3 regions of the Kitasatospora sp. NPDC048545 genome follow, and region 2 is predicted to be linked to each of the others. Evidence: riboswitches for the same ligand, from Rfam matches in the RefSeq annotation. Region 2 holds a riboswitch; each other region holds the start of a gene.
What was found. Region 2 has a riboswitch for cyclic di-AMP ahead of AB0D10_RS20265 (LysM peptidoglycan-binding domain-containing M23 family metallopeptidase). Riboswitches for the same ligand answer to the same signal wherever they lie in the genome.
Positions count from the first base shown of each region.

Region 1: linked by a shared signal. The riboswitch ahead of AB0D10_RS23090 (transglycosylase family protein) and the one ahead of AB0D10_RS20265 (LysM peptidoglycan-binding domain-containing M23 family metallopeptidase) in region 2 are both predicted to bind cyclic di-AMP.
Region 3: linked by a shared signal. The riboswitch ahead of AB0D10_RS02195 (transglycosylase family protein) and the one ahead of AB0D10_RS20265 (LysM peptidoglycan-binding domain-containing M23 family metallopeptidase) in region 2 are both predicted to bind cyclic di-AMP.

Region 1 covers NZ_JBEZIQ010000024.1:125,064-134,599, reverse strand. Annotated here, with positions in the region: gene eno (phosphopyruvate hydratase) at 1-648, opposite strand, end outside; gene AB0D10_RS23090 (transglycosylase family protein) at 922-1,713, opposite strand; cyclic di-AMP (ydaO/yuaA leader) riboswitch at 1,719-1,882, opposite strand; gene AB0D10_RS23085 (cytochrome P450) at 2,126-3,484, opposite strand; gene AB0D10_RS23080 (SDR family NAD(P)-dependent oxidoreductase) at 3,751-4,176, shown strand; gene AB0D10_RS23075 (MazG family protein) at 4,262-5,284, opposite strand; gene AB0D10_RS23070 (serine/threonine-protein kinase) at 5,859-7,526, opposite strand; gene AB0D10_RS23065 (hypothetical protein) at 7,523-8,212, opposite strand; gene AB0D10_RS23060 (N-6 DNA methylase) at 8,400-9,536, opposite strand, start outside.
Region 2 covers NZ_JBEZIQ010000020.1:38,219-47,754, reverse strand. Annotated here, with positions in the region: gene AB0D10_RS20295 (D-aminoacylase) at 1-887, opposite strand, end outside; gene AB0D10_RS20290 (alanine racemase) at 887-2,188, opposite strand; gene AB0D10_RS20285 (sugar kinase) at 2,459-3,688, shown strand; gene AB0D10_RS20280 (IclR family transcriptional regulator) at 3,685-4,434, shown strand; gene AB0D10_RS20275 (RidA family protein) at 4,463-4,891, shown strand; gene AB0D10_RS20270 (DUF2470 domain-containing protein) at 5,023-5,742, shown strand; gene AB0D10_RS20265 (LysM peptidoglycan-binding domain-containing M23 family metallopeptidase) at 6,263-7,249, opposite strand; cyclic di-AMP (ydaO/yuaA leader) riboswitch at 7,252-7,389, opposite strand; gene AB0D10_RS20260 (MFS transporter) at 7,747-9,282, shown strand; gene purB (adenylosuccinate lyase) at 9,323-9,536, opposite strand, start outside.
Region 3 covers NZ_JBEZIQ010000002.1:10,503-20,038, reverse strand. Annotated here, with positions in the region: gene AB0D10_RS02210 (glycoside hydrolase family 13 protein) at 1-566, shown strand, start outside; gene AB0D10_RS02205 (LacI family DNA-binding transcriptional regulator) at 592-1,611, shown strand; gene AB0D10_RS02200 (DUF2191 domain-containing protein) at 1,685-1,885, opposite strand; gene AB0D10_RS02195 (transglycosylase family protein) at 2,143-3,417, opposite strand; cyclic di-AMP (ydaO/yuaA leader) riboswitch at 3,404-3,561, opposite strand; gene AB0D10_RS02190 (hypothetical protein) at 4,087-5,046, opposite strand; gene AB0D10_RS02185 (DUF397 domain-containing protein) at 5,605-5,868, shown strand; gene AB0D10_RS02180 (ATP-binding protein) at 6,437-7,018, opposite strand; gene AB0D10_RS02175 (helix-turn-helix transcriptional regulator) at 7,437-8,303, shown strand; gene AB0D10_RS02170 (helix-turn-helix domain-containing protein) at 8,383-8,988, opposite strand; gene AB0D10_RS02165 (MFS transporter) at 9,218-9,536, opposite strand, start outside.

The sequences.
Region 1 (9,536 bases), on a different contig from region 2:
GCGGTTGCTGTCCAGGTTCGGCGCGAAGCCGCCCTCGTCGCCGAGGCCGGTGGACAGGCCGCGCTCCTTCAGCACGCCCTTGAGGGTGTGGTAGACCTCGACGCCCCAGCGGACGGCCTCGGAGAAGGACTCCGCGCCGATCGGGGCGATCATGAACTCCTGGATGTCGACGTTGGAGTCCGCGTGCGAGCCGCCGTTGAGGATGTTCATCATCGGGACCGGCAGGACGTGCGCGTTCGGGCCGCCCAGGTAGCGGAACAGCGGCAGGTCGCTGGCCTCGGAGGCGGCGTGCGCCACGGCCAGCGAGACGCCCAGGATGGCGTTCGCGCCGAGCGAGGACTTGTCCGGGGTGGCGTCCAGGTCCAGCATGGCCTGGTCGATCAGGCGCTGCTCGGTGGCGTCGTAGCCGACCAGCTCCGGGCCGATCTGCTCGATGACGGCCAGGACGGCCTTCTCCACGCCCTTGCCGAAGTAGCGGTTCTTGTCACCGTCGCGCAGCTCCAGCGCCTCGAAGGCACCGGTGGAGGCACCCGAGGGGACAGCGGCACGACCCGTGCTGCCGTCGTCGAGGCCGACCTCGACCTCGACCGTGGGGTTGCCGCGGGAGTCGAGGATCTCACGGGCTACGACGACATCGATGGACGGCACGAGGCATCTCCTTGCGGAAGCAGGGTCCAACTGACGGTGGCGCTGTCAGCGGGACGATTGCGGAGTCGTTACGGACCAGAGCCTAACCGCCCGGGCTCCCGGGACCACGTCGGCCTCGGTCCCGTCTCAGCGTGTGGCCCCACTACCCACCGGTAGTTCACCTGCTTGTCCCAGCTTGTCCCACCGGACCGGGCGAATGCGGACGAAGGGGGCCGGCGGTGCCGACCCCCCTCTTCGCACCCCGGCACCGGGCCGGTGCCGGTGCGGACGGGCTCAGCCGAGGTGCAGGACCTGGCCGGGCATGATCAGGTCCGGGTCGCCGCCGACCGTGCCGCGGTTGCCGTCGTAGAGCGCGTGCCAGCCACCGGACACGCCCTGGGCGGTGGCGATCGACGACAGGGTGTCACCGGAGCGGACGGTGTAGTCGTGGCCGGTCTGCGCGGCCGGGGCCGGCTGGGCCGCGTGCTTGGGGGCGTACTGCTGCGCCGACTGGTCGACGGGCTTCTCGGCCCGGTCGGGCGCGGCGTGCTTCGGGGCCTGCTTCTGCGCGGGCTTCTCGACCGGCTTCTGCGCGGGCGTCTGCACCGGCTTCTCGACCGGCTTCTGGGCCTGGCGCTTGGGCGTCTGCTGCTGCGGGGCGGACTGGGGCTTGGCGTCCGAGGAGGTGTCGACGGACGCCGGGGCGCCGCCCTTGCTCAGGCCGGCCTTGACGGAGCAGACCGGCCAGGCGCCCGGGCCCTGCGCGGCGAGCACCTTCTCGGCGACCGAGATCTGCTGCCCCTTGCTGGCCTGGTTGGCCTGCGGCGCGTAGGCGGTGCCGCCGTACGCCTTCCACGTGCTGGAGGTGAACTGCAGGCCGCCGTAGAAGCCGTTGCCGGTGTTGATGCCCCAGTTGCCGCCGCTCTCGCACTGGGCGACGGCGTCCCAGGTGGAGGCGGGGGCGGCGGAGGCGCCGGTGGCGGTGAGGAGCGGCATCGCGAGTCCGACGCCGGCCACACCGGCGACGGCGATGGCCTTCTCGGTCTGAGTGCGACGACGGTGGCGGCCAGATCCAACGAACAGCATGAGGAGGTCCCTCTCCGCACGCCTGCGAGGTGAGCTGTCGGGTTCGGACCGGGAGGTGGCCCGGCCGCCGTGCGCGGACGATTCCGCTCGGGCGGCTTCACCCCAAGCCGTGGGGACGGCAACAAACCTGGTTCCCCCGCCCCTGCCCAGGGTCTGGTCGGTTTCCCGTGGCGCGGCGGGCAGGATTCGGCGTTCCGCGCACGAGGTCCGCAGCTGCGAACTCCAGGGAGACTAGACAGATCCTCAGACCGATCACAAGCTCATATCACCGATATCACACAGAAATTACGGCACGTGTCCGATCGCCTACCAACGGCGCCGCCATGTCTGGATTGATGGCCGTTCACACCCCGCCGGAAGGGCGTCGGGCGACGCTCCGCCAGTGCATCGCCCGCCGTTTCGTCACCTTGTGTCAGTTTGTCGGAGACGCGTAAGGGGAGTGCGGAGGCGTGTGCGGGGCGCGGCTCTCCGGACTGAATTCGACCGGGAGTTCCCGCAGTCCACGCATGATCAGGCCACCGCGCCACCGCAGATTCTCCGGACTTTCCGCGAGTTGCAGATCCGGCAGCCGGGAAAGCAGCGTCGCCAGCGCGGCACGCCCCTCCAGACGGGCCAGCGGAGCGCCGATGCAGTAGTGGATGCCGTGCCCGAACCCCAGGTGGGGATTGTCCTTCCGGGCCAGGTCCAGGGTGTTCTCGTCCGAGAACCGGGCCGGATCGCGGTCCGCGGCGGCCAGCACCACCAACACCGGATCACCCACCGGGATGTCCACCCCGCCGATGGTCAGCGGGCGCGTCGCGAACCGCCAGGTCGCCAGCTCCACCGGCCCGTCGTAGCGCAGGAGTTCCTCGATCCCCGTCTCCAGCAGCGCGCTCTCCCCGCGCGCCACCGACTCCTGCAGCGACCGGCGCTGCTCCGGGTTGCGCAGCAGCGCGTACGTCCCGTTGCCGATGAGGTTCACGGTCGTCTCGAAGCCCGCGAAGAGGAGGATGAAGGCCATCGCCGCGGCCTCGTTCTCGGTCAGGTGCTCACCGTGGTCGCTCGCCCGGATCAGACCCGAGATCAGGTCGTCCCCGAGGTCCGCCCGCTTGCGGTGGATCAGCTCCAGCAGGTACGCCCGCATCCGCTTCACCGCCCGGCCCACGCCGCCGCGTTGACCACCCCCGTGCCGGATCATCATCCCCGCCCAGTCGCGGAAGTCGTCCTGGTCCTCGGCCGGCACGCCCAGCATGTCGCAGATCGCGTAGATGGGGAGCGGGAAGGCGAACTCGTGGATCAGGTCCGCCGAACCGCGCTGCGCGAAGCCGTCGATCAGCCGGTCGGTGAGCTGCTGCACCCGCGGCTCGAACTCGGCCACCCGGCGCGGGGTGAACGCCTTCGACACCAGTCGGCGCAGCCGGGTGTGGTCCGGCGGGTCGATGTTCAGCAGGTGCGTCATCAGGTCCGCCTGCCGCTCCCCCGGGATGCCCACCCGGCCGGTGCGGTGCGCCTGCTCGCTGTGGTGCGCCGGGTTCTTCGACAACCGGCCGTCCGCGAGCGCCTGCCGGGCGTCCGCGTACCTCGTCACCAGCCAGGCCTCGACACCGCTCGGCAGCGTCGTGCGGTACACCGGGGCGTGCTCGCGCAGCCACGCGTAGGCGGGGTACGGGTCGGCGGCGAACTCCCAGGTGAACAGCTGCGGAGCGGCGGCGTCGGGCCGCACTCCCGCGGGCCGGGCGGGGTCGTCGGACGGCACTGCGGCGGACCGGGCGGAGTCGGGCTGAGCTGGCATGGGACGACCGTATCCGGTGGGTGCGCGCCCCCTTCCGCCGACGGCGCGCGACTCCCCCGACAACGGCGTGCGACGGGCGCGCCAACGCTCCGTGGACGACCCGTGGACGGTCCGTGGACAGCTCTTGGAAAGCTCTTGGCCGGACGGCGGGCGTGAGCCTGGTCACCTGAGGGGTAATCCCTGTTGCGGAGGGTCAGGAACTGCCTACGATCCTCCGCAGTACGCGTGGGCGCCGGTGCGGTGTCGCCCACAGGGAGGAGCAGGCCATGCGGGTCAGCGGGTCAGTCGTCGTCATCGCGGTACTCGACGGCGGGTCGGGCGCCGACCTCGCCCGCCGGTTCGCCGCGGCCGGCGCCGCCGGAATGCTGATCGCCGACCAGCACGTCGGCATCGCCGAGGACCTCGCCGCCGAACTCGACCGGACGGGCTGCCCCGTCGTCGGCGTGTCCGGCGACATCCGCCGCCCCAGCGACGTCGCCGCCCTCGTCGACACCGCCGAGAAGCACCTCGGACCGATCGACCTCTTCGCCGTCGCGGGCCCGGACGGCGAGCGCATCGTCTCCCTCGCCGACCTGCCCGACCACCTCGACCTGGAACGGCTCGCCGAACTCGTCGTCCTCGTCGGCGAGGCCATCGGGGAACTCGTCCCGCCGCAGCGGCACCCGGTCGAGACCGCCGCCCGGGCGGCCTGAGCACCCGGGGCCCAGCCCGGGCCCCCGGCCTCCGCCCGGCCCCGCCCGTCCGGCCTGTGCCCCGCCCTCCGGCAGGGCCGGAGCCCTACTCCGGCTTGAGGCCCTCGGCCGCGCGCACCGCGTCCCGGTACCCGCGCGCGGCCGAGCGCAGCGCCGCGTCCACGTCCACCCCTGCGTCGTGCGCCCGCTGCGCCACCGCCAGCAGCAGCCCGCCCGCCGACTCCGCGGTCAGCGCGTCCGGCAGCTCGTACGGCTCGTCCGGAACCCCCGTGAAGCCCGCCCGGCGCACCCGGGACACCAGCTTCGCCGCGTACGCCAGCGACGGCAGCCCGGCCGGCACACCGTCCAGCACCGACTCGCGGTCCGCCTTCTCCGCCGCCTTCAGCTGCTCCCAGTTCGCCTCCACCTCGGCGGCGCCACCGGCCTCGACGTCACCGAACACGTGCGGATGCCGGTACATCAGCTTCTCGACGATGTCACCGGCCACGTCGTCGACGGTGAACGGCTCCGTCGGGTGCTCCTCCGCGATCCGGGAGTGGAAGAACACCTGGAGCAGCACGTCGCCCAGTTCCTCGCGCAGCGTGTCCCGGTCCCCCTCCTCGATCGCCTCGACCAGCTCGTACGCCTCCTCGACCAGGTACTTCACCAGGCTCTCGTGCGTCTGCTCGGCGTCCCACGGGCAACCGCCCGGCGAGCGCAACCGGTCCATCACCGTCACCAGGTCCAGCAGCCGCGACCCCGGAAGGTCGTACGAACCCGGCAGCACCTCGATCTCCGGCACCTCACCCGCCCGCTCCACCGCCAGCCGCGCCAGCGCGTCGGTCAGCCCCGGATCCCCGTCCGGGCCGCCCAGCCACACCGTCGCCCCGGCCCCGGCCGGCTGCCCGGTCAGCAACCGCGCCAGCGCGGGCACCGACCCGGCCGGCGCCACCTCCACCGCGACCCCGGCCTGCCGCACCGCGGCCACCTGCGGATGCCCGTCGTCCCCCACCAGCACCCGCCCCGCCGACCGCAGCGCCTCCCACGCCGGCCACGCCAGCAAACCGGGAGCCACCCGGTGGGTGGTGGTCAGCAGAATCAACTTGGCGCCCGGAGCATTCGTCGTCACACTCCGAACCTACCCGCCCGCCACCACCCACCACGGCCGTCACCCCACCCTCCCCGACAGCCTCGGACAGGCCGCCCCGACGGCCTCGCCCGGCACGGGGACCCGCCGGCCGGGCCGACGTCCCATTCCCGAGCGCCACCGCCCGGGCCGGGGCACGCGCCGGAAGCGCCCGGTGCACCTGCCCGGCATCACCACCGCGGGCCGGGCCGAAGGCCTTGGCAGACCGGCATCCCCACACGGGCGGGACGTCGACCCCGCCGACTTCCTGCGCTCCCGGCGCCCGGCGCCCGGCACGCTCCACGAGGGCCGGCAGGCCGGCACAGCGCTCGGGGGTACGAAGGAGTACCGCCCCGCCCGTCTCCCCGCACGCCCGGGGTCGGCCCCACCGATGTCCCGCTCCCGAGCGCCTCCGCCCGGTCCCAGGGGCCCCTGCGGAGGAGAAGGCCCCCGGGGGATCGGCCCGCTCTCCGGCGGCGGGGCACTCGGCGACGGGTACGGAGGCCGCACCGGACGTCGGATCCGCCGACTTCCCGCTCCGGGCTCCGGGCTCCGGGCGCGGGCCGCGGGCCGCGGGTCAGCGGGGGGACGGGGGCCAGGGGGTGGGGTGGTGGGGGTGGAGGGTGGAGAGGGATTCGCGCAGGCGGCGGACGGTGGGGTGGTGGGGGCCGTCGCGGCGTTCGCGTTCGAGCAGCAGGGGAAGCAGCCACTGCCAGGCGTTCTGGGGGTCGCCGGTGGCGGCGAGGTGGAGGCCGATGCGCTCGCGGAGGTCGTAGCTGCGCTCGGGGTCGGTGTCGAGGCCGGATTCGAGGCGGGCCGTGTGGGCGACGAGGAGGGCCTGGTACTCGGCGAGGGCGTCGGCGCCGTGGCCGAGCCGGGCGAGGCAGATGGCGGCGCGGTAGCGGTGGTCGAGGCCTTGGGGGCCGTGCGGGCCGCCGTCGGCGGTGGCGGCGAGGCGGCGGTACTCGACGAGGGCCTGCTGGGGGTGGCCCTCGTGGAGGAGGGTGCGGGCATGGATGGTGCGGATGGTGCGCACCAGGGGTGCGGCGTCGCCGAGTTCGGCTTCGGCGCGGGGCAGCAGGTGGGCGGCGAGGCCGAGCACCTCGGTGTGGTGGCCGGCGTCCACGAGGTCGGAGAGGCGGGCGCACTGGGCACCCAGGTCGGGGAGCGACGGCGGTGGCGTGGTGGGTGCGGGCGGGACCGCAGGAGCGGCCGGGACGGGCGTGCGCAGGAAGGGGCGCGGCTCCGAGCGGACCGGCGGCACGGCCTCGGCGGCAGCCGCGGCAGCGGGCTGCGGCTGGTGCGGGAAGCGGTACGGCCGTACCGGGTCGGGCAGCGGCGCGTAGCGGGGTTGCGGGGTGCCTGCGGCCGGGGGCAGCAGCGGGAGCAGCCGCCCGTACACGGTCTGGGCGTCGGCGGGGCGGTCGGCGGGGCGCTTGGCGAGGAGGTCGAGGACGAGCCGTTCCAGCGACTGCGGCACGTCGGGGCGCAACTCCCGGAGGGGGACGGGTGGTTCGTCGACGTGTCGGCGCAGGACACCGAGCGCGGTGGGTGCCCGGAACGGTTCCTCGCCGGCGAGCATCTCGTGCAGCAGGCAGCCGAGCGCGTAGAGGTCACTGCGGGGGTCGGTGGTCGCGGCGAGGGCCTGTTCGGGGGCCATGTAGGAGGGGCTGCCGACGGGGACGCCGGTGAGGGTGAGGCGGGTGGCCTCGGTGTCGAGGGCGGTGGCGATGCCGAGGTCGAGCAGGACGGTGCGGCCGTCCTCGCGGACCATGACGTTGCTGGGTTTGAGGTCGCGGTGGACCACCGGGATGGCATGGACGGCGCTCAGCGCGGTGCAGAGCTGGGCGGCGACGGCGACGGCGCGTTCGACGGGGAAGGGCGCGTCCTCGGCGATGAGGTCGGCCAGGCTGACGCCCGGGATGCGCTGCATGACGAGGTAGAGCTCGCCCTCGTCCTCTCCGGCGTCGAAGACGGTGACCAGGCCGGGGTGGTCGAGCGCGGCCGTGACCCGGCACTCGCGCAGGAAGCGGCGGCTCAACTCGTCGCCGTGCCGGTTCCGTCCACCGGCGGGACCGCTGCCCGGACCGGTGCCGCCGGGGAGCAGGTGCTCGGGGCGGAGCAGCTTGACCGCGACGGGGCGGTGGAGCCGCTCGTCCTGGGCCGCCCAGACCTGGCCCATGCCGCCGTGCCCGATCTTCTCGGTGAGCCGGTAGCGGCCGGCGATCAGCCGGGTGACGGTCACGGCCGGTCCTCGCGGGCCTGCCGGCGCAGCAGGTCGCCGAGTTCGCGCAGGTCGTGGGCGGTGCCGGGGGCCGGGGTGGCGGGCGCGGCGGGAGCCGGGGGTGCGGTGGGCGTGGTCGGAGCGGGCCCGCCGGCCGGTACGGGGACCCCGTACCCGGGCGCGGTCGCCGCGTAGGGCGAGGCACTCGGCCCGGCGTACGGCGAGGCGGTCGGCGCCGGGTAGGGCGACGGGTACGGCGCCTGCGGTTCGGGCCGCCGGCCGGCTTCCCAGACCGCACGGCGGTCCATCAGCAGGAAGTGTGCCGTCGGCGTCAGCCACAGCACGGCCAGGGTGATCTGGCCGGTGACGTCGGCGGTCGGGTCCTTGAGGGAGCCCGAGATGCCGGCGGAGACGATCATCGTCAGCAGCAGGGCGCAGAACACCACCGCGCCGAGGACGTCGTACGCCCGTCTGCGCCGGACCGCGAGCAGCAGCGAAGGGATCGCACCGAGCAGGCCGAACGTCAGCAGCGGGGCCGCCGCGCACGCCACCCGCGCGGGCGTCCCGAACCGGCCGGGTATCGACGCCGCCCCGACCGCCGCCCCCGGCACCGCACTCGGCGCGGGCACCGCCCCCGGCATCCCGCCCGGCCGGTACGGAGTGCCGCCGGGCGGCGGCCCGAACTGCCCGGGGTACTGCCCTGACATGCGCGCTCCTGAGCTGGTGACGGCCGGCACCGGTGGCGGTGCGAACGGTTCAGCACACCGTACCGCCCGGTCCGGTCGGCCCGGAGGCCTTCCGTCCGCCCGGTGCCGCATCGGTATCGCCCCGGTACCGCCCCGCTACTGAGCCGCCGTCACCCTTCCCGGGGAGGGCTGCTGAGCGCGCGTCACCTCAGTCGACGGGCGGTGCCAGGGTGCCCGTCGCCAACGCGTCCGTCGCGCCCTGGACGAGGGTGCGCCCGAGGGCGGCGGCCCGGCCGAGGGCCGTGTCGAAGGCGGCGAGGCGGGCGAAGGCGGTGCCGAGCCGCTGCTGGGCGGGGAGCGGGAGCCGGGGCAGTTCGACGCGGCGGATGTCGAGCCGGGCGGTGGTGGTGGCGTGGCTGGCGGCGCGCCGGGTGCCCACGGCGGAACGGAAGTGGCCGGCCAGGAACTCGGGGTCGAGGGCGGCCGGGTCGGGTCGCAGCAGGTGGAGCTGGCGGCCGAGGGCGACGCCGACCAGCGGGCCCTCGGCGGGGACGACGCGGGCGGTGCCGCCGCCGAGGGCGGGGACGAGGACGTCGCCGGGCCGGGTGCGGACGTCCCCGGCGGGGCCGGTTCCGCCGGCGAGGACGGCGCTGGGCTCGGCACCGGTGGCGAGGTCCTGGTCCGTGACCACGGGGACGACCTCCCCACCGCCGCCCGCACTGCCCGTACCGGTACCCGCGCCGCCCGCACCCGCCGCTCCGGCGGCACCCGCACCCGTCCCGGCCGGGCGGGTGGCGGCGCCGGTCCCGGAGGAGTACACCTCCAGCGCGCCGCCGCGGACCAGTTCGCCGATGGTGACCACACCGGTGGACGCAGCACCGGCACCGGCTGCAGCACCGGCCCCGGCACCGGCTGCGGCGACCGGCTGCGGCAGCAGCGTGGCGGGGTCGGCCAGGTCGGCGAGGAGTTCGGCCAACCGGCTGCCGAGGTGGGAGAGTTCGGCCGCGCCACCGAGCGGGGCGGCGGGCGGGACGTGCCGGGCCGGCGAGAGGTCGGTCTCGTCGTCGAGCAGATCGATGGCGGCCACCGCCCGGTGGACGCCGGGGCGGTCGGCCGGGACCGGCAGCCCCTCGCGGGCCGACAGGTCGAAGCCCCGCCAAGCGCCCAGGACGGTGCGGCGCAGCTCGGGCCAGTCGACCTTGCCCCGGCCACCCTCGGGGGCCGGCGCCCCCGCGGCCCCGGCCGGGGGTGCCGATCCGGCGTCGAGCAGCAGCACCTGGCGGAAGTCGTCCCCCGGCTTCGGCGCACGCAACACCCACAGGTGCAGCGGGACGCCGTACGGCGG
Region 2 (9,536 bases):
TAGCTGTCCAGGGTGAGGTCGACGCTGTCGGCGAGCGCCCGGTCGACCAGTTCCAGCAGCTCGCCGGCTCGGCCCCGGTTGACGCCGAAGTTCATCGTGGCGTGGGTCAGGTGCAGCCCGCAGCCGCTCTGCCGGGAGATCTCCACCATTTCGGCGTATCCTTCCAACGCGCCTTCTCCGTAGGAGCGTTGGTGCGGAGCGTGGAAGCCGCCGTAGGCCGCGACGATGGTGCACAGCTGGACCAGTTCGGCGGTGTCCGCGTAACTCCCGGGCGTGTAGCTGAGACCGCTGGACATGCCGACCGCGCCGTCCAGCAGGCTCTTCGCCAGCACCTGTCGCATCCGGTCGAGTTCGGCCGGGGTGGGTGGCCGGTCGGCCCAGCCCATGACGAGGGTGCGCAGCGTGCCGTGTGGGACGAGGTAGCAGGCGTTGACGGCGACCCCGGTGCGGTCGATCCGGTCCAGGTAGCCGGCGACGTCGCGCCAGTCCCAGTCGAGGTCGGCCGGATCGCCGTTCCAGCCGGCGAGTTGGCGGCGCAGCGCGGGCAGCGTGGTGTCGTCCACCGGGGCGTAGGACAGGCCGTCCTGGCCGAGGACCTCGCAGGTGACGCCTTGGGTGACCTTGGCCGGGTGCTCGGGTTCGAGCAGCAGGGCGAGGTCGGAGTGGGCGTGCATGTCGATGAAGCCGGGGGTCAGGACCAGTCCGTCGGCGTCCACCACGTCGGGTGCGTCGAGGCGCCCGCCGATCCCGGTGATCAGGCCGTCGGCGATCCGCACGTCCGCCCGGTAGCGGTCGGCGCCGGTGCCGTCGACGACGGTGGCGCCGCGGAATACCGTCGGGCCCGTCGGGCCCGGCGTGCCCGGTCCGGCCGTTCTCGCCCCGGCCATCAGAAGAACGTCCTGACCAGTCCGGTGACCTTCGGCTCGGCGGCGTCCGCGGAGTCCAGCACCGGGATCGCCGTCCACTTGTCGAAGGCCGTGCACGGGTGCGACACGCCGAAGCGCAGTACGGCGCCGATCGGCGCGAGGTCGCCCGCGCCGCTCAGGAAGGCGTGCTGGTCGTTGAGCGCGGTGATCCGTGCCGTCGTTCCGGTCAACTCGACTCCACCGCGCACTCGTTGCGGCTCGGGCAGGCCCTCGTCGAAGGGCAGGTCGCGCTTTCCGGCGTCCAGCAGGGCGAGTTGTGGTTCGGGTCGGGATACCACCCGGGCCCAGCCGTGCAGCGCGCCGCGGAACGGTGTCTCGCCGGCGCCCCGGGCGAACGGCGAGACACCCCGGTAGAAGCCGTCGTCGTGGGCGACGTAGGCGCCCGAGCGCAGCACCACGAGGGTGTCCGGCAGGCCGGCCAACTCCTCGACCACCAGGTCGAAGTAGGCGCTGCCGCCGGCCGTGACCACCGGTGGCGCGTCGTCCGGGCAGGCGCCGGCGAGCCGGCCGTGGAGCCGGGCCAAGGTCCGGAGGTAGCCTCGGACGGCGGCCAGCCCGTCGGCCGTGGCGTCGTGCGCGAGCGCGCCCTCGTAGCCGCCGACGCCGGCGAGGCGCAGCATGGGGGCCCGTAGCACGGCGGCGGCGACCTCGACGGCGGCGTCCACGCCGCGGGCACCGGTCCGCCCGCCGGGCCCGCCGAGTTCGACCAGCACCTCGACCGGCCGTTCGGCGCCGGCGGCGCGCAGCGCCTCGTCCATCAGCCGCACGCTCTCGGTGGAGTCGACCCAGGAGAGGAAGGCGAAGCCGGGGTCGGAGGCCAGTTCGTCGGCGAGCCAGGCCAGTCCGGCCGGGTCGAGCAGGGTGTTGGCGAGCAGGATCCGCCGCACCCCGAAGGCACGGGCGACCCTGACCTGAGGCAGGTTGGCGAGGGTGATGCCGTGGCTCCCGGCGGCGAGCTGCGCCTGCCAGAGGGCGGGCGCCATGGTGGTCTTGCCGTGCGGGGCGAGCGCGACGCCCGCCTTGGCGCACCAGTCGGCCATGGTGCGGACGTTGTGCTCGACCGCGGCGCCGTCGAGGGTGAGCAGCGGGGTGCCGAGCGAGGAGAGGGTCGGGCCGTCGGCCAGCCACTCCCGCACGGTACGGCCCCACGACTGCGGGGGAGCGGCCTTGAACCGCCAGTCCAGCGGCTCGTCGGCCAGGGCCGCCACCGCGCCGACGGCGATCCCGGGCCCGGTGCCGCTGCTTGCGAAGGTCTGCTCCACGATCCTCCTTCCGTCATGTTGCAACATGCGCAACGCGGGTTGCACATGCTGGCAGCACGGTTCTAGCATCGGCGCCGGATCACGGTCAACGGAACCGGCCCACGCTCCACGGGGAACCGGCTCACGCTCGACGAACCGACACACGCCCGGCGAACCCGGCCCGCACCCTTCGCGGACGGTCGCCCGGCAGAGTCGACGCACGGTCAACGGACACGGTCAACGGAGTCGGCCCGCTCCCCGCGGAACGGCCGCAGACGAGGAGCCCCGCACATGCCGCGACAGGACATCCCGGGGGCGACCCGCCCGGGTCCTCCCCCGACGGCCGTGTGCGTGGGCGAGTCGATGGCCGTCCTGCTCCCGGACCGCCCGGGCCCGCTGGAGTCGGTGGCGAACTTCCGGCTCTCCGTCGGCGGCGCCGAGTCCAACGTGGCCGGCGCACTGGCCGCACTCGGCGTGCCGACCGCCTGGATCAGCCGGGTCGGCGCGGACGGCTTCGGCCGGCGGCTGCTCGCCGAGGTCGCCGCCCGCGGCGTGGACGTCTCGGCGGTCGCGGTCGACCCGCACCGCCCGACCGGCCTCTACCTCAAAGAGGTCGGCGGCACCACCGGCCACGACCACGACCTCGGCCCCGGCCGCAGCCGGCTGCACTACCACCGGCGCGGCTCCGCGGCCGCGGCGCTCTCCCCCGCGCTGCTCGCCGACCCGGCCGCCGCCCCGCTGCTGGCCGACGCCCGCCTCCTGCACCTGTCCGGCATCACCGCCGCCCTCTCCGACGACTGCCTCGCCCTGCTGCGCGCCCTGCTGGCCGACCGCCGCCCGGGCCGGCTGGTCAGCTTCGACCTCAACTGGCGCCCGTCGCTCTGGCGCGACCGCGACCCGTCGGTGCTGCCGCCGCTGCTGGACGCCGCCGACCTGCTGCTGCTCGGCGCCGACGAGGCGCAGGCCGCCTTCGGCACCGGCGACCCCGTCGCACTGCGCCGCCGCTTCCCGACGCCCGCCACCCTCGTGGTCAAGGACGCCGACCGGCACGTCACCGCCCTGGAGCGGGACGGCACGACGGTCACCGAACCGGCCCTCGCCGTCGAGGTGGTGGAGGCCACCGGCGCGGGCGACGCCTTCGCGGCCGGCTACCTGGCCGGCACCGTCCGGGGCCTGGACCAGCGCCGCCGGCTGCGGCTCGGCCACCTGAGCGCGGCCTGCGCGCTGACCGCCCACGGCGACCAGGCCGAACTGCCGCCCGCCGCCGTGGTGTCGGCCCTGCTCGACGCCTCCCCCGCGGACTGGGCCGCCACCCGGGTCAGCGCGGACGGCATCACCGGCCCCGCCCTCACCCCCGACCGCGCACGGGCCAGCGACCCCGCGCAGGCCCGCCACGGCGCACGGACCGGCGGCCCCACCCCCGCCGACGACGCCCACGGCGCCGGTGACCGGACGCCGGGCCCCCGCCCGGGCCCGGGCACAATGAGCGGGAACCCCAGCCCTCGAAGCGGAGCACGATGAGCCAGACCGTCACCCGCGCCCTGCGCATCCTCGCCCAACTCGGCGAGGGCGAACGCTCCCTCGACCAGCTCGCCGAGGTGCTCGGCGTCCACAAGACCACCGTGCTCCGACTGCTCCAGAGCCTCGAAGAGGAACGGTTCGTCTACCGCGACGCGGCCTACCGCTACCACCTGGGCGCCGGCCTCTTCGCCCTCTCCGGCCTGGCACTGGAGCAGCGCGGCATCCGCCGGATCGCCGCCCCCCACCTGGCCGAGCTGAACGCCGCCACCGGTCAGACCGTGCACCTGGCCGCCTACGAGGGCGGCGAGGTGGTCTACATCGACAAGTTCGACTCCCGCCACCCGGTCAGGATGTACTCCCGGATCGGCCTGCGCGCCGCCCTGCACAGCGCGGCCGTGTCCAAGGTGCTGCTGGCCGACCTGCCCCTGCCGGAGCGGCGCAGGGTGGTGGCCGGGATCGACTTCACCCCGCACACCGAACACACCCTCACCACGCCCGAGGCGCTGCTCGCCGAGCTGGAGAAGGTCGCCGCCCAGGGCTGGGCGCAGGACCACGCGGAGCACGAGGCCTTCATCAACTGCGTCGCCGCACCGATCCGGGACGCCAGCGGCCGGGTCGTCGCCGCCGCGTCCATCTCCGTCCCGGACGTCGTCCTCCCGTACGAGCAGGTGCTGGACCTCCTCCCGCAGCTGCTCGCCACCGCCCGCACCGTCTCGGCCGACTGCGGCCGCCCCGAACACCGCTGACGAACCGTCACGAGATCCGAGGAGTCCCATGCCCCCCGAGCAGTCCCCGATCGGCGAGAAGACCGAGATCCGCACCGAGGGCGCCCCGGCCCCCGCCTGGACCTTCTCCCAGGGCGTGCGCAAGGGCCCGATCCTGCAGGTCTCCGGGCAGGGCCCGCAGGACCCGGCGACGGGCGAGTACCTCCACCACGGCGACGTGAAGGCGCAGACCCGGCGCACCCTGGAGAACGTCAAGGCCGTCGTCGAGGCCGGCGGCGCCACGATCGAGGACGTGGTGATGTTCCGCGTGTACCTCACCAAGCGCGCCGACTTCCCACTGATGAACGAGGCCTACGCCGAGTTCATCGAGGAGAACATCGAGCCCGGTGGAGTGAAGCCCTGCCGCACCACCGTCTTCGTCGAGCTCCCGCAGGAGCCGATGCTGGTCGAGATCGACGCCCAGGCCGTCGTCGCCTGACACCGCGCCGCCCGACGTGCCGAAGGGCCCGGACCGCCCGTCCGGGCCCTTCGGCACGTCCCGGCGCCTGCTTGCCGAACCCCAACCGCGAACATTAGGTTAGGCTCACCTAACTATCTGGAGGTCCGTCCATGAGCCAGCCCACCGGCGACACCGAGGTCCCCGAGCCCACCACCGCCGAACGGATCCAGAGCCTGCTCAGCACGACCTCCTCGCTCGCCGTCCGCGCCCTGGGCGAACACCACGACCTCGACACTCCGGTCTCCGCCCACGGCTCCCGCCTGCGGATGCGCGCCCCGCTGGACGCCCCGCTCACCGTGGCCGCCGCCCACGCCACCGACGGCCTCGCCGTCGTCCTCGACGTCACCGACGTCTCCCCCGTCGCCGTCCGGGACCGCGTCCGCGGCCGGCTCACCCTGGCCGGCCGGCTGCGACTGGCGCACCTCGCCGACGACGGCCTCAGCGTCCACCTGCGCGTGGACGTCGCCCACGCCGTCCTCGCCACCCCGTACGGCACCGGAGCGGTCACCGCCGCCGACCTCTCCCTCGCCGGCCCCGACCCGATGGCCCGCCACGAGGCCGCGATGCTCACCCACTTCGCGGACGACCACGCCGACGCGATCGAGGTCCTCACCCGCCTCCTCGACCCCGCGCTACTCGCCCGGAACCCGGACGTCCGCCCGCTCGCCCTGGACCGCCACGGCCTGGTGCTGCGCCTGGACCACCCCGACGGCCACCGCGACGTCCGCCTGGTCTTCCCCGAACCGGCCCGCGACACCGAGGACTTCGGCCACCGGATGCACGACCTGCTGGCCGCCGCCCAGTACGGCCTGCCGGCCCACCGCGGCTGACCGGACACCCCGCGACCGCTCGCCAGACGAAGCCGGCCCGCCGCCCCTCACCCGACGACCCTCGCCCAACGGCCCTCACCCGACGACGCGGAACCGCCCGAGCCCGGCCGCCGGAGCACCGAACTCCCCACCTGTTCCAGCGCGTTCGGCAGACCCGTCGCCCACCCGCGATCCCCGGCCGACTCACCACCCGCGCAACGAAACCGCCGACGCCGCCGGCCTCGACAACGGCCCGCCCCGCATCGAACCGCCCCGCGCCCCTGCCGCCCCGCCTCCCGGAAGGTCACGCACCCGGAACGTCGCGCCCCGGAAACGGCAGCGCCCCGGAAACGGCAGCGGCCGGCCCGGCTCGCGAGGGAGGTGAATCCCGCGAGCCGGGCCGGCCTGGGCGTGTCCCGCGCCCATGTCCACTGCACGGCGATCATCCGGTCGAGCGGTCACCCGACATGACCATCCCGGAGGACCGATTCGCTCCGCAGCAGTGGTGGTTCCTGAAACCCTGGACCTGATCCCCGGAGGGTCAGAGCGCGACGCCGTGCGCGCGCAGGTAGGTGACCGGGTTGATGTCCGAGCCGTACTCCGAGCCGGTGCGGATCTCGAAGTGCAGGTGCGGGCCGGTCACGTTGCCGGTGGCGCCGGAGAGGCCGATCTGCTGGCCGACGGTGACGGTCTGACCGATCTTCACGCCGATCACCGAGAGGTGCGCGTACTGGGCGTAGTGGCCGTCGGCGAGCTTGATCTCGACCTCGTTGCCGTAGGCGCCGCCGTTGCCGGCCTTGACCACGACGCCGTTGGCGACGGCGCGCAGCGGGGTACCGGTGGAGGCGACGAAGTCCTGGCCGGTGTGGTGGCCGGAGGCCCACATCGAGCCGGCCACACCGTAGGCCTCGCCCAGCACCGGGTTGGCCAGCGGCGCGACGAAGCCGGAGGTGGCGGCGACCGGAGCGGCGGTCACGGCCGTGGCCGGAGCGGCGGTCTGAACCTGGGTCTGCACCGGGGCGGCGGGCTTGGCGGCCTCGGTCTTGACCGTGACCTGGGTCTGCGGCTTCACGGGGGCAACCGGGGCGGCCGGCTTGGCCGGGGCAGCGTCCGCGGACGGCGCGGCGGCCGGCGCGGCGGCGTGGCCGGCGAGGGTGAGCTGCTGACCCGGGAAGATCAGGTTCGGGTTGGCGCCGACGACCGAGCGGTTCTGCTCGTACAGCGCGTGCCAGCCACCCTCGACGTTCTTGACGTCGGCAATCTTGGACAGGGTGTCACCACTGACGACGCGGTAGCTCTCGGACGTGGCGGCCGCGGCGGCCGGAGCAGCCGGAGCGGCCTTCTCGACCGGCTTGGCGGCGGCGACAGGCGCGACGGCGGCGGGCGCGGCCGGGGCAGCGGGGGCGGTGTGGGCCTGGGCGCTCATCGCGGTGACGAGCGGGAGGGCGAAGGAGACACCGGTGACGGCGGTGGCGATGCCGATGCGGGCGGCGCGGGGCAGGACGATACGACGAGCCTGAGCAGGCATGGAAGTTTCCTCTCCGACGCCTGCGAGGTGAGCTGTCGGGTTCGGGCTGGAGTTGCCCGGCCGCATGCGCGGCTTCACCCCGAGCCGGCCCTGGACGCCCGCGCCCTGAGGCGCGAACTCCGGTCCGGCGACTTACCTGTGGGTCCCCCGCTCCTGCCGTACAGAGTTCAGATCGAACCGCCGGGCAGCGGCAGGACTCGGCGTTCCACCCGGCGGATCCGTCCGGACTGGCCGGGCGGTCGCTGAACTAAAACCCATCCGTTCGGGTGAAGCAATGTCGATCTCTTGAAGCCGCAACGATCCCCCCTGGGTCCGGTGACCCTCCGGATGATCCCCAGTACGGTGCGTACACCATCCATTCACCCCGAGCCACTGATCCGCGACCCTGCGCCGAAGTCGGCCACACCGCGCAGCCGACCGCTCACACAGCGCCCCCGCCGCCGACACGCCACCGGTGAGCCTTGTCACGTACGCCCCACGGGGCGCAGGATCAGGCCGTGGCCACCTCCGAGGCCGGCACCCTGCGCCTGGGCACCGCGCAGGGTCGCTGGGTACTACTGGCGACGGTGCTCGGCTCCAGCATGGCGATGCTCGACGGCACCGTGGTGAACGTCGCCCTGCCCCGGATCGGCGCCGACCTCGGCGCCTCCCTGGCGTCCCTGCAATGGACGCTGAACTCCTATCTGCTCACCCTGGCGGGCCTGATCCTGCTCGGCGGCGCGCTCGGCGACCGGTACGGCAGGCGCCGGGTCTTCCTGATCGGCGTGGTCTGGTTCGCCGCCGCCTCCGCGGCCTGCGCCGTCGCACCGAACATCCAGGTACTGATCGCCGCCCGCGCCGTCCAGGGCATCGGCGGGGCGCTGCTCACCCCCGGCTCGCTCGCCATGCTCCAGGCGGTCTTCCACCCCGACGACCGATCGACGGCGGTCGGCCTGTGGTCCGGCCTCGGCGGGGTGTCGGCCGCGGTCGGCCCCTTCCTCGGCGGCTGGCTGGTGGACGGCCCCGGCTGGCGCTGGATCTTCCTGCTGAACCTGCCGCTCGCGGCGGCCGTGATCGCGGTCTCCACCCGGTCCGTGCCGGAGAGCCGGGACGAGAGCGCCTCCGGCCGCTTCGACGCGCTCGGCGCGGTCCTCGCCGCGCTCGCCCTCGGCGCGATCACCTACGCCCTGACCGCCGCCGGCGAGGGCGTGTCCGCCGCGGTCTGGATCAGCGGCGTGCTCGGCGTGGTGCTCGGCGCCGCCTTCGTGGTCGTCGAACGCCGCACGCCCGAGCCGATGCTGCCGCTCGGACTGTTCTCCTCCCGGCTGTTCACCGCCGTGAACCTGGTCACCCTCTGCGTGTACGCGGCGTTCAGCGGCGTCTTCTTCCTGCTGGTGGTGCAGCTGCAGATCGTCGCCGGGTTCTCCCCGCTGGCCTCCGGCTTCGCGCTGGTGCCGATCACCGTGCTGATGCTGGCGCTGTCGGCGCGCGCCGGGCGCCTGGGGAAGCGGATCGGCCCGCGGATCCCGCTCACCGTCGGCCCGCTGCTGTGCGCCGCCGGCGTGCTGCTGATGCTGCGGATCGGCGCCGACTCCTCCTACTGGGCGGACGTGCTGCCCGCCGTCACGGTGATGGGCTGCGGGATGACCCTGCTGGTCGCACCGCTGACGGCCACCGTGCTGGCCGCCGTCGAGGTCCGGCACGCGGGCATCGCGAGCGGGGTCAACAACGCCGCCGCCCGGGCGGCCGGTCTGCTCGCGGTGGCCGCGCTACCGGCGCTGGCCGGACTGAGCGGCGACGCCTACCGGGTGCCGGCCGAGGTCGACGCCGCCTTCCACACCGCGATGCTGATCTGCGCGGGCCTGCTGGCCGGCGGCGGGCTGATCGCCTTCGCCACCGTCCGCGGCAACGTGCTCGACCCCGAGGACCACCCGGTGGCCGAGCCGGACTGCGAGTGGAACTGCGGCACCACTCCGCCGCTCGACCCGGGCCACGTCCGCACGCACGAGGGCCCTGCCACCGGTCCGGCGGCAGGGCCCTCGCCCGAGAGCTGACGCTGCGTCACATCATCGGTGCGTCAACGGATGCGGCACCTCAGAGGATGTCGCCCGGCGCGTACTTGGCGGCCTCGGGGTAGGCGGCCGCGACGGCCTCCACCCGGCGGACCACCTCGGCGACCTGGGCGCCGGCCGCACCGGTGAAGGAGAGCTTGTCGGCCAGCAGCGCGTCCAGCGCGGCCCGGTCGAGCGGGATCCGCTCGTCGGCGGCCAGGCGGTCCAGCAGCTCGTTCTCCCGGGCGCCCGCGCGC
Region 3 (9,536 bases), on a different contig from region 2:
TGCGCCGCGCCCGCGCCGCCACCCTGCTGATGCTCGCGCTGCCCGGCTCCGCGTACGTCTACCAGGGCGAGGAACTCGGCCTGCCCGACGTCACCGACCTGCCCGACGAGGTGCGCCAGGACCCGTCGTTCTTCCGCCAGGCCGGGCAGGACGGGTACCGCGACGGCTGCCGCGTCCCGATCCCGTGGTCCGGCACCGAGGCCCCGTACGGTTTCGGACCGGCGGCCGGCGGGCCGTCCTGGCTGCCGCAGCCGGCCTCCTGGGCGGAGCTGAGCGTCGAGGCGCAGACCGGCGACCCGACGTCCACCCTGGAGCTCTACCGCAGCGCGCTGGCCGTCCGCCGGGCGCAGGCCGACCTCGGCGCCGGCACCGGGGTCGAGTGGCTGGACGGCCCCGAGGGCACCCTCGCCTTCCGCCGCGGCTCCTTCGTCTGCACCGTGAACACCACCGGCGAGCCGGTGCGGATCGCGGCCCCGGGCACGCTGCTGCTCGCCTCGACCGACCTCGTGGTGGACGGCGGCGAGACGGTACTCGCTCCGGACAGCACCGGCTGGTGGGCGGTCTGACGTGGTTGCAATAGGCTCTGGGACCGTGACTACGGCGCGACTCTCAGACATCGCGGCACAGGCGGGGGTCAGCGAAGCCACCGTCTCCCGCGTGCTCAACGGCAAGGCGAACGTCTCCGCCACCACCCGGCAGACCGTGCTGGCGGCGCTCGACGTGCTCGGGTACGAGCGGCCGACCCGGCTGCGCCAGCGCAGCGCCGGACTGATCGGGCTGATCACACCGGAGTTGAGCAACCCGATCTTTCCCGCGTTGGCGCAGGTGATCGAGCAGACGCTCAGCCGGCACGGCTACACGCCGGTGCTGTGCACCCAGACCCCGGGCGGATCCACCGAGGACGAACTGGTGGAGATGCTGGTCGACCGGGGGGTGGCGGGCATCGTCTTCGTCTCAGGGCTGCACGCCGACAGCACGGCCGACCACGACCGCTACGCGCGGCTGGCCGGGCGCGGGGTGCCGTTCGTGCTGATCAACGGCTTCAGCGAGAAGATCGACGCGCCGTTCATCTCGCCGGACGACCGGGCCGCGATGTGGATGGCCGTCCAGCACCTCGCCGAACTCGGCCACGAGCGGATCGGGCTGGCCGTCGGGCAGCGCCGGTACGTGCCCGTGCTGCGCAAGATAGAAGGCTTCACGGCGGCGATGCGGGAGGTGTTCGGGCGCACTCAGGAAGAGGCCGAGGAGCTCGTCCACCACACGTTGTTCAGCGTGGAGGGCGGGCACGCGGCGGCCGGAGCGCTGCTCGACAAGGGCTGTACGGCGATCGTGTGCGGGAGCGACATGATGGCGCTCGGGGCGATCCGGGCGGTGCGCCGGCGCGGACTGTCGGTGCCGCAGGACGTGTCGGTGGTCGGCTTCGACGACTCGCCGCTGATCGCCTTCACCGAGCCGCCGCTGACCACGATCCGCCAGCCGGTCGAGGCGATGGCCACGGCGGCGGTGGACGCGCTGCTGGAGGAGGTCGGCGGGAACGCCGTCCAGCGCGGCGAGTTCATGTTCCAGCCGGAACTGGTGATGCGCGGATCCACGGGGGCCTGCGCACGCTGAGCGCCGGTCGCAGGGCCGACGGAAGGGCCCCGGAGAGCCAGTCGCTCCCCGGGGCCCTTCGGCGTGCGCCCGGTCAGCCTTGCCGGGCGGTGGGGCGGTCGGAGGTGGGGCGGTGGCCGTCGGCCGCGTCGCCGGTACGGGTCTCGGTGCGGCGGCTGCGGGCCGGGCAGTCGCGCAGGACCAGTTCGACGACGTCCTGCGGGTTCCCGGCGCCGGAGAGCATCGTCGCGTCGATCGCGCGGTTCGCGTCGAGTGTGAGGGTGGCACGGGCCATGTGACTTCTCCTCGGGTGCGGAGCGGCAGCACGCCCGTCGGGGCGGGGTTTCACCACGGGGATACGCCGGAACCCCCGGGGAGAGGGACCAGACTCTCTCCGGGGGTGGCGGGTGGTCGGCGTTCGGGCGGACCGCCGAGAGGTGACAGATGACAGCTGACAGATGTTGAAATCTGTCAGCTGTCATCTGTTACACGTCAACTGTTACGTGTCGGCTGTCGGCTGGTACCCGTCGGCCGTCAGCCGGTTCGTCGTGCTCAGACCCGGCCGGCGAAGTCCGGGGCCCAGTTGGCGATGGTCTGCTCGCGCACGCCCGAACTCGGGTTGGCGGCCTCGACGTACTTGCCGCCGCCGACGTAGATCGCGACGTGGTAGACGCCCGAGTCCTGGCCGTTGTTGGACCAGAACAGGAGGTCGCCCGGCTGCAGGCTGTCCAGCGAGACGTGGGTGCTGGCGGCGGCCTGGTCGGCGGCGACGCGCGGGACGGAGACGCCGGCGGCGCGCAGCGCGGCCTGGGTCAGGCCGGAGCAGTCCCAGCCGCCGTTGCCGGTGCCGCCGTAGACGTAGGCCTGGCCGACCTTGGACTCGGCGAAAGAGACCGCGGCGGCCATGCTGCCGGTGGCGGCCGGGGCCGGGGCCGGGGCCGGGGCCGCGGCCTGGGTCTGGGTCTGGGCGGCCGGCTTGGCGTTCACGGAACCGCCGTTCGTGGACTGGCCGGACTTCTGCGAGCGGTTGAACCAGGTGAAGTCCGAGCCGGACTTGTCGGTGGAGGCCGACTTCGGGCCCTGGGCGTGGTCGCCGAAGGACAGGTGCTGGCCCGGGTAGATGCTGTCCGGACCGTCGGTCAGGGTGCCGCGGTTGAGCTCGTACAGCCGCTGCCAGCCGCCCTGGACGTGGTTCTTGTCGGCGATCGAGGACAGCCAGTCGCCCGCGACCACGGTGTAGTCGCCGTCCTGGGCCCACTGCTGGTGCTTCTGGGTCCAGTTGCCGGTGGCGGAGTCGGTGGTGGCGTTGGCGTCGTCCTGGGCGGGAGCGGCGGGCTTGGCGGCGGGGGCCTGGGCAGGCTTGGCAGCCGGGGCCGCGGCGGCCGGGGCGGCCGGCTTGGCGGCGGCCGAGGTGTCGACGGCAGCCGGGGCGCCGCCCTTGGTCAGGCCGGCCTGGACCGAGCACACCGGCCAGGCGCCGGGGCCCTGCGAGGCGAGGACCTTCTCGGCGACGGCGATCTGCTGGTCCTTGGTGGCCAGGTTGGCCTGCGAGGCGTACGAGGTGCCACCGAAGGCGGCCCAGGTGCTGGAGGTGAACTGCAGGCCGCCGTAGAAGCCGTTGCCGGTGTTGATGGCCCAGTTGCCGCCGCTCTCGCACTGGGCGACCTTGTCCCAGGTGGCGACGGAGGCGGCGGAGGCGGTGCCGGAGACGAGGCACGGGACGGTGAGGCCGACGCCCGCGACGCCGATGGCGGCGATCACGCGGCGGGTGCGGCTGGACAGGCGGGTGCCGTTGGTGGGCAGCATGAAGACGTGGTCCTCTCCCACGCCTGCGAGGTGAGCTGTCGGATTCGGGCTGGAGTTGCCCGGCCGCGCTTGGCGCGGCTTCACCCCTAGCCCTGAACCGTTCCGGGAACGGTCCGGGGCGACTTACCTGTGGGTCCCCCGCTCCTGCCGTGGTGCGTTTTCGCGCTGCCAGGACATCCGACGGCAGGACTCGGCGTCGCGGATGAACTGGGTCCGTGTGGTCACGAACGGGGAGCACGTTAAGCAGACTTAAGTTCAAACTGCAAACAGCTGTGACGCCCATCACGGTTTAGTGGGAACTGCCAAAATGGCGCGTATCCATGATCGTAAATGATCGTTTTTCGGCAATCGCGTTGCGGATATCCACAACTGGCTCGGTTTCAGGAATCGCGTGACGGTGCGTCGAGGTGCGCGGTGGCGCATCGGTCGAGTCGGGGGAGTGGCCGGAGTTCGAGCGCTGATGAGTGTGCTCCCCTTTTCCTTGCAAATGACGCAAGAACGGACAATCTCCATCATTGCCGCGTAGCTCCGTTAACCCCCGAAGGTTCCTGTGGCCACTGAAACTCCCGTAACCTCCACAATCGTCACAACCCCCACAAATCTCCTGTGGGGGCGCGAGGGTACGGCGAAGGGCCCGGAACGAAATCCGTTCCGGGCCCCGTGTGCGCGCCGGCGGGCGCGCGGTGTCGCTTACTGTCCGGCAGGCCCCTCGGCGGCCGCGTGGGCCCGTCGGGTGCCCTCTGCGGCCCCCTCGGCCTCGGCGGCGGCAGCCGCCTCCGCCTCGGCCCGCGCCAGCTCCTCCGGGGAGGGCGCGGGCAGCGCGGCCAGGTAGGTGGAGGCGATCAGCTGGCCGACGGTCGGGTACGCGCCCAGCGGCGCCGCCGACGGGCAGCCGGTCTCCTCGGCCGCGGTGGCGAGCAGCTCGGAGTCGGCCTCCGGCCCGATCACCAGCGGGGCCAGCGCCGGGCGCTGCGCGCCGGTCTCCCTGAGGTGGTTGACGGCCGCGGCCACCGAGCCGGGCACGTCGAGCGCGGCGGCCACGACCGGGATGGCCAGCCGGGCGGCCAGCAGCACGCCGGTGATGCCGGCCGCGGCGGCGGCGTCCTCGCCGCCGACGGTGGTCAGGACCACGCCGTCGGCGGCGGTCGCGATGGCGAACAGACGGGCTCGGTCGGCGCGCGCCAGTCCGGCCTCGGACAGTCGCACGTGCACGGCCTCGGCCAGGAGCGGGTGCGGGCCCAGTGCGTCGGTGACGGGCGCGCCGTACTCGGCAGCGAGTGCGTGGAGTTCGGGCAGGAAACCGTGCGGTCCGGGCACCAGCGGCACCAGGACGGGCATCGGCAGCCCGGCCTCGGCGGCCGTGGCCAGGAGTTCGGCGACGGTGCGCTCCTCGCCGCCCTCACCCTCGGCGGACTCGCCGGGGAGGTATCCGGCCGTGGCCTGGACGCCGTTCTGCTCGCTGCGGACGATCGAGAGCAGTTCCTCGACGACCGAGCGGGACTCGGGCCCGGCGGTCGCGGGTACGGCGAGCACCAGGGCCGGGGCGCCGGAGGGAATCTCGGGGCGCTCGGGACGACGGTGGCGCCCCCGCGCACGGGAGCCTGGAGTGCGGACGGGCAGTGGCGCGCCCGGGATGGCTGCGGTGCTCATGCCGGAGATCGTAGGACATCGGCCCGTCCGGCCTGCAGTCGGCTGCCGTACGGGTTTCGCGCAGCGGCGGTGCGGACCCGGTGTCCTCGGTGGGCCGGTCCGGGCGGTTTGCCCGCAATCCGGACATTCTTCGCCCAACCCCCGTGCGGGCGCGGGCCATTGCCTTGACGTACGCCGCGAGGCGCTGCGTTGCACCCGCGGTGCGTGAGATGTCTCACAGCCCGGAGGTCGCCTGACGGAGGGTCACGGCGGCGCGACTCCCGGCATTCGAAGATCAACATTCAGGGGGGATTCGCTCACGGCCGGTTATCGCGACCCCGACGATTCAGTCGGCTATGTCCGTTTACGTACCGTCAGGAGAAGGCCCCGTGAAGAGTTCGGGGCCGCCGGTGAAAGGCCTCGTGCACCTGCAATGTCCCGTGCTGATGCACGTGCACTGCAGCTATCATCGCGTCAAGTGAGGCGTTGTGCCGGACCGGTACGGGGCCGGTCCGTTCGTTCGGCGGTGCCGGGGGCGCCGCGCTGGACAACAACTCCGGAGCTCTTCGGGAGACTTCTATGCACGACTCGCAGGACACTCACGGCTCGCACGACACCTACAACGGGATGGCCGCGGCCGATCTCCGGGGAGTGGTCTGGCAGAAGAGCCGGCACAGCAACTCCCAGGGCAACTGCGTCGAGTTCGCGGCCCTGCCGGGCGGCGACGTGGCGATGCGCAACTCGCGCTTCCCGGACGGTCCGGCGCTCATCTACACCCGGGCCGAGATCGCCGCCCTGCTGCTGGGGGCCAAGGACGGGGAGTTCGACCACCTGGCGGTCTGACCAGCCGTCCTGTTTCACCATCGGGGGGCCGTCGTGGGTGCCGACACCACGACGGCCTTTGTCTTTTCCGCAGCCGTTTCCGCCACCGTTTTCGGAGCCGCCCCGAACGGGGCCGTTTCCGCCACCTTTTCCGGAACTGCCGTAATCGGGGCCGTTGCTTCCGGAGCCGCCGTAATCGGGGCCGCTGCTTCCGGAACTGCCGTAATCGGGGCCGTTGCTTTCGGGACCGCCGTAATCGGGGCCGTTGCTTCCGGTGCTGCCACAGCGGGGGGCGCGGTGGACACCGCCGCCCTCGGGGCCGCCGGCCGGGATCGACCACCGGCGGGGCCTGGTGCAAGCACCCGGGGCGTGGTCCTCCCGGGGTTTCCCTCGACCTGCCGCTGAGTGGTCCGTCCGACCCGCTGTCGGGTCTGACGTCCGGTCCGTCACCGGTCCTGCCGTCCGCGGCGCTGCCACCGCCGGGGCCGTCGTCCTGGCCGTTGCCGGGCACGCCGTTCGGCGTGCCACCGGAGCGGGTGCCGGTTGTGCCCTCCGACCAGGCACCGGGCGGGCCGTACGCCGCCCGGCGCTAGGCCGAGCGCCGGTGCCGTCCACCGATGTCGACCGGTCCGCCGAGCGCCTCCAGCGCCGGGCGTCCGCCGATCTCCGGGTGTCCGTCGAGCGGGCCGACCGCCGGCTCCGCCTCGAACATCGCCCAGACGACCTTGCCGCTGCCCAGCGGGTGCCAGCCCCAGGAGCGGCTGAAGGACTCCACCAGGTGCAGTCCGCGGCCGGATTCGGCGACGAAGTCCGCCTCCCGGGCCACCGGGCCGATGCTGCTCGGGTCGCTCACCGCGCAGACCACCTGGGGTGCGCGGTGCACCAGGCTTATTCGGATCGGCAGCCGACCGTCCGGGGTCGGCTGTGTGGGAAAGTCATACTCGCCCTGGGCGCCGCCCGACGGGTCGGGCCGTGCGCCGATCGCATGCCGGAGCGCGTTGGTCACTAGTTCCGAGGCCACCAGCGCGACGTCGTCGAACAGCTCCGGCAGTCCCCAGCGCTGGAGCGTGGTCCGGGCGAAGTCGCGCGCGGTTCTGACGGCTTCGAAGCGAGGAGCGAGCGTACAGGTGACCACATGGGGGTCAACCGCCAAAGCCGTACCGGTGCCCATGAAGAGCTCCTCCCATAAGGGGGCGGACACGGCTGGACCCGCCGGGGTCATGCCGGTCACCTCCGACTCGCTCGGCCGCACGGCCGCCCCCTCGACCACACGCGCGCGCACTCGAACGCCCGATGGCGCGGGGGACGCCGTCGGGCCGGTGCACGGAGTCGCGCGTGGGGTCGACGCGGAGCCCGCGGGATTGCCAGGGATGTGCAGGTGCACGTGCACCATGGTGGTGTGCGCTCACTGCAGATGCAAGAGTCGATTCACGTGCAGTCGCACTATTGGCATATGCAAGCGCCGGATGCACGTGCATCCTGGTGTGCGGAGTGCAGAACTGATAGGAACATCCGTCAGTATCGGCACCGTGAGCGCTCAACTGATGGCAGACTGTGCGCTGTTTGCCCTAGGTGGAGGTTTCGACCGCATGACCACAGTTCAGCCGGGCGGCGGCTCGATGGTCCGCCGGATCCTCCTCGGCTCGCAGTTGCGTCGCCTGCGTGAGGCGCGCGGCATCACCCGTGAGGACGCGGGCTACGCGATCCGGGCCTCCGAGTCCAAGATCAGCCGCATGGAACTCGGCCGCGTCAGCTTCAAGGAGCGCGACGTCGCCGACCTGCTCAGCCTGTACGGCGTCGACGACGGGATGGAGCGGGAGGCCCTGCTCGGCCTGGTCCGCGAAGCCAACAAGTCCGGGTGGTGGCACAGCTTCAACGACGTGCTGCCGGGCTGGTTCCAGACCTACGTCGGACTGGAGGAGGCCGCTCAGCTGATCCGCACCTACGAGGTGCAGTTCATCCCCGGGCTGCTGCAGTCCGAGGAGTACGCACGGGCGGTTTTCGGCCAGAGTCGGCCGGTCATCAGCGAGGAGGAGGTCGAGCGGCGGGTCAGCCTCCGGCTGCGCCGCCAGAAGCTGCTGGCCGAGGGTGGCAGCCCGCGCCTGTGGGCGGTCATCGACGAGGCCGCGCTGCGCCGGCCGGTCGGCGGGCCCAAGGTGATGCGCGGTCAGGTGCAGTACCTGATCGACGTCGCCGAGCAGGCCAACGTGGTGATCCAGGTCATGCCGTTCCGCTTCGGCGCGCACGCGGGCGAGTCCGGGGCGTTCACGATCCTGCGCTTCCCGGAGCAGGACCTCGCGGACGTGGTCTACCTGGAGCAGCTCACCAGCGCGCTCTACCTGGACAAGCGGGACGACGTGGACGCGTACATCCAGGTCATGGAGCGGCTCTGTGTGGACAGCCTCACGCCGGAGCGCACCATAGACCTGCTCGCCTCGATCCTGAAGGAGCGCTGAGCCGCTGCCGTTCGGACCCGCGGGCCCCTCCCCCGCGGAGCCCCCGGCAGCAGGTCGCTTGCAGGCCGCCCACCCGGCGTCAACCGCGGGCCGGCGGCCTTTCGCGTTCCGGCGGGGCGGTCTGCGGCGGGTCGCCCAGGTGCCAGGCCAGGTCGTAGCGGCGGAAGAGGTCGGCCCGGATCGGGGCCAGCGGGATCTCGGCGCCCGGCAGCAGCACTCCGATGCAGCCGCCCATCAGCGCACTGCGCAGCACCGCGTGCTCGGCGACCGGGTCCGGCGCGCCCCAGTCGCACAGCAGCCCCTGGAGGATGGCGCCGAGCTGCTGCTGCTCGGGGTCCTGGACGAAGGCGCCGGTGTCGGGGTCGAGGATCAGCGCCAGGTGGGAGCGCATCACCCGGGGGTGGTCCATCGCCAGTCCGAGCACGGCGTCGATGGCGCGGGCCAGCCGGGACTCGGGGGAGGAGCCGGGCGCCAGTTCCGCCAGCGCGGCTGACAGCGCCTGGTGCATCATCCGGTGGGTTGCGGACTGCATCAGCAGCCGTTTGCCGTCGAAGTAGTAGGAGAGCAGTCCGCGGGCGAGTCCGGCCCGTTCGGCGATGTCGGTCAGCGTGGTGCCCGCGTAACCGCGCTGGTCGACCAGTTCGAGGGTGGCCCGCATGATGCGCCGGCGGGAGCGTTGCCGCATCTCCTCATTGACCGAATCCCCGCGAGGTGCCATCGTGACTGCTCCGAACGTTCGTTGGCTCCGGGCCAATATACTTGCGAAGCCGACAGCCGCCCTGTGGAACCGTGCCCGGACGGGCACCGCCTCGGGCGGCCGGTACGAAGACGGCCGGCTCCACCAACACGGGGGTTTGGTGGAGCCGGCGCCATTGCCCGACGGCCCGGGGTCGGCTGCGGGCGGAGCCCACGGATCAGTGCTTGCTCAGGACTTCGGTCCGGGTCGTCGTCGACCCGACTGACGGATAATCATAATCAGGCACCGGCACGGGGTCTGAATTCCGGCGCCGGTCCACCAGGGCGCCGACCGCCGCGACCACCAGCCCGACCAGTGCGACCGCCGTGACGAACGCCAGCGCCGGGCGGTACCCGTCCAGCTGGGCCTGCGGGCCGTCGCCGCCCGCGCTGCCGGCTGTGATCATCGCGGTCGCCCCGGCCAGCACCACCGCGGTGCCGACCTGGATCGCGGTGTTCACCAGGCCCGAGGCCAGGCCCTGCTCCTCGTCGGCCACG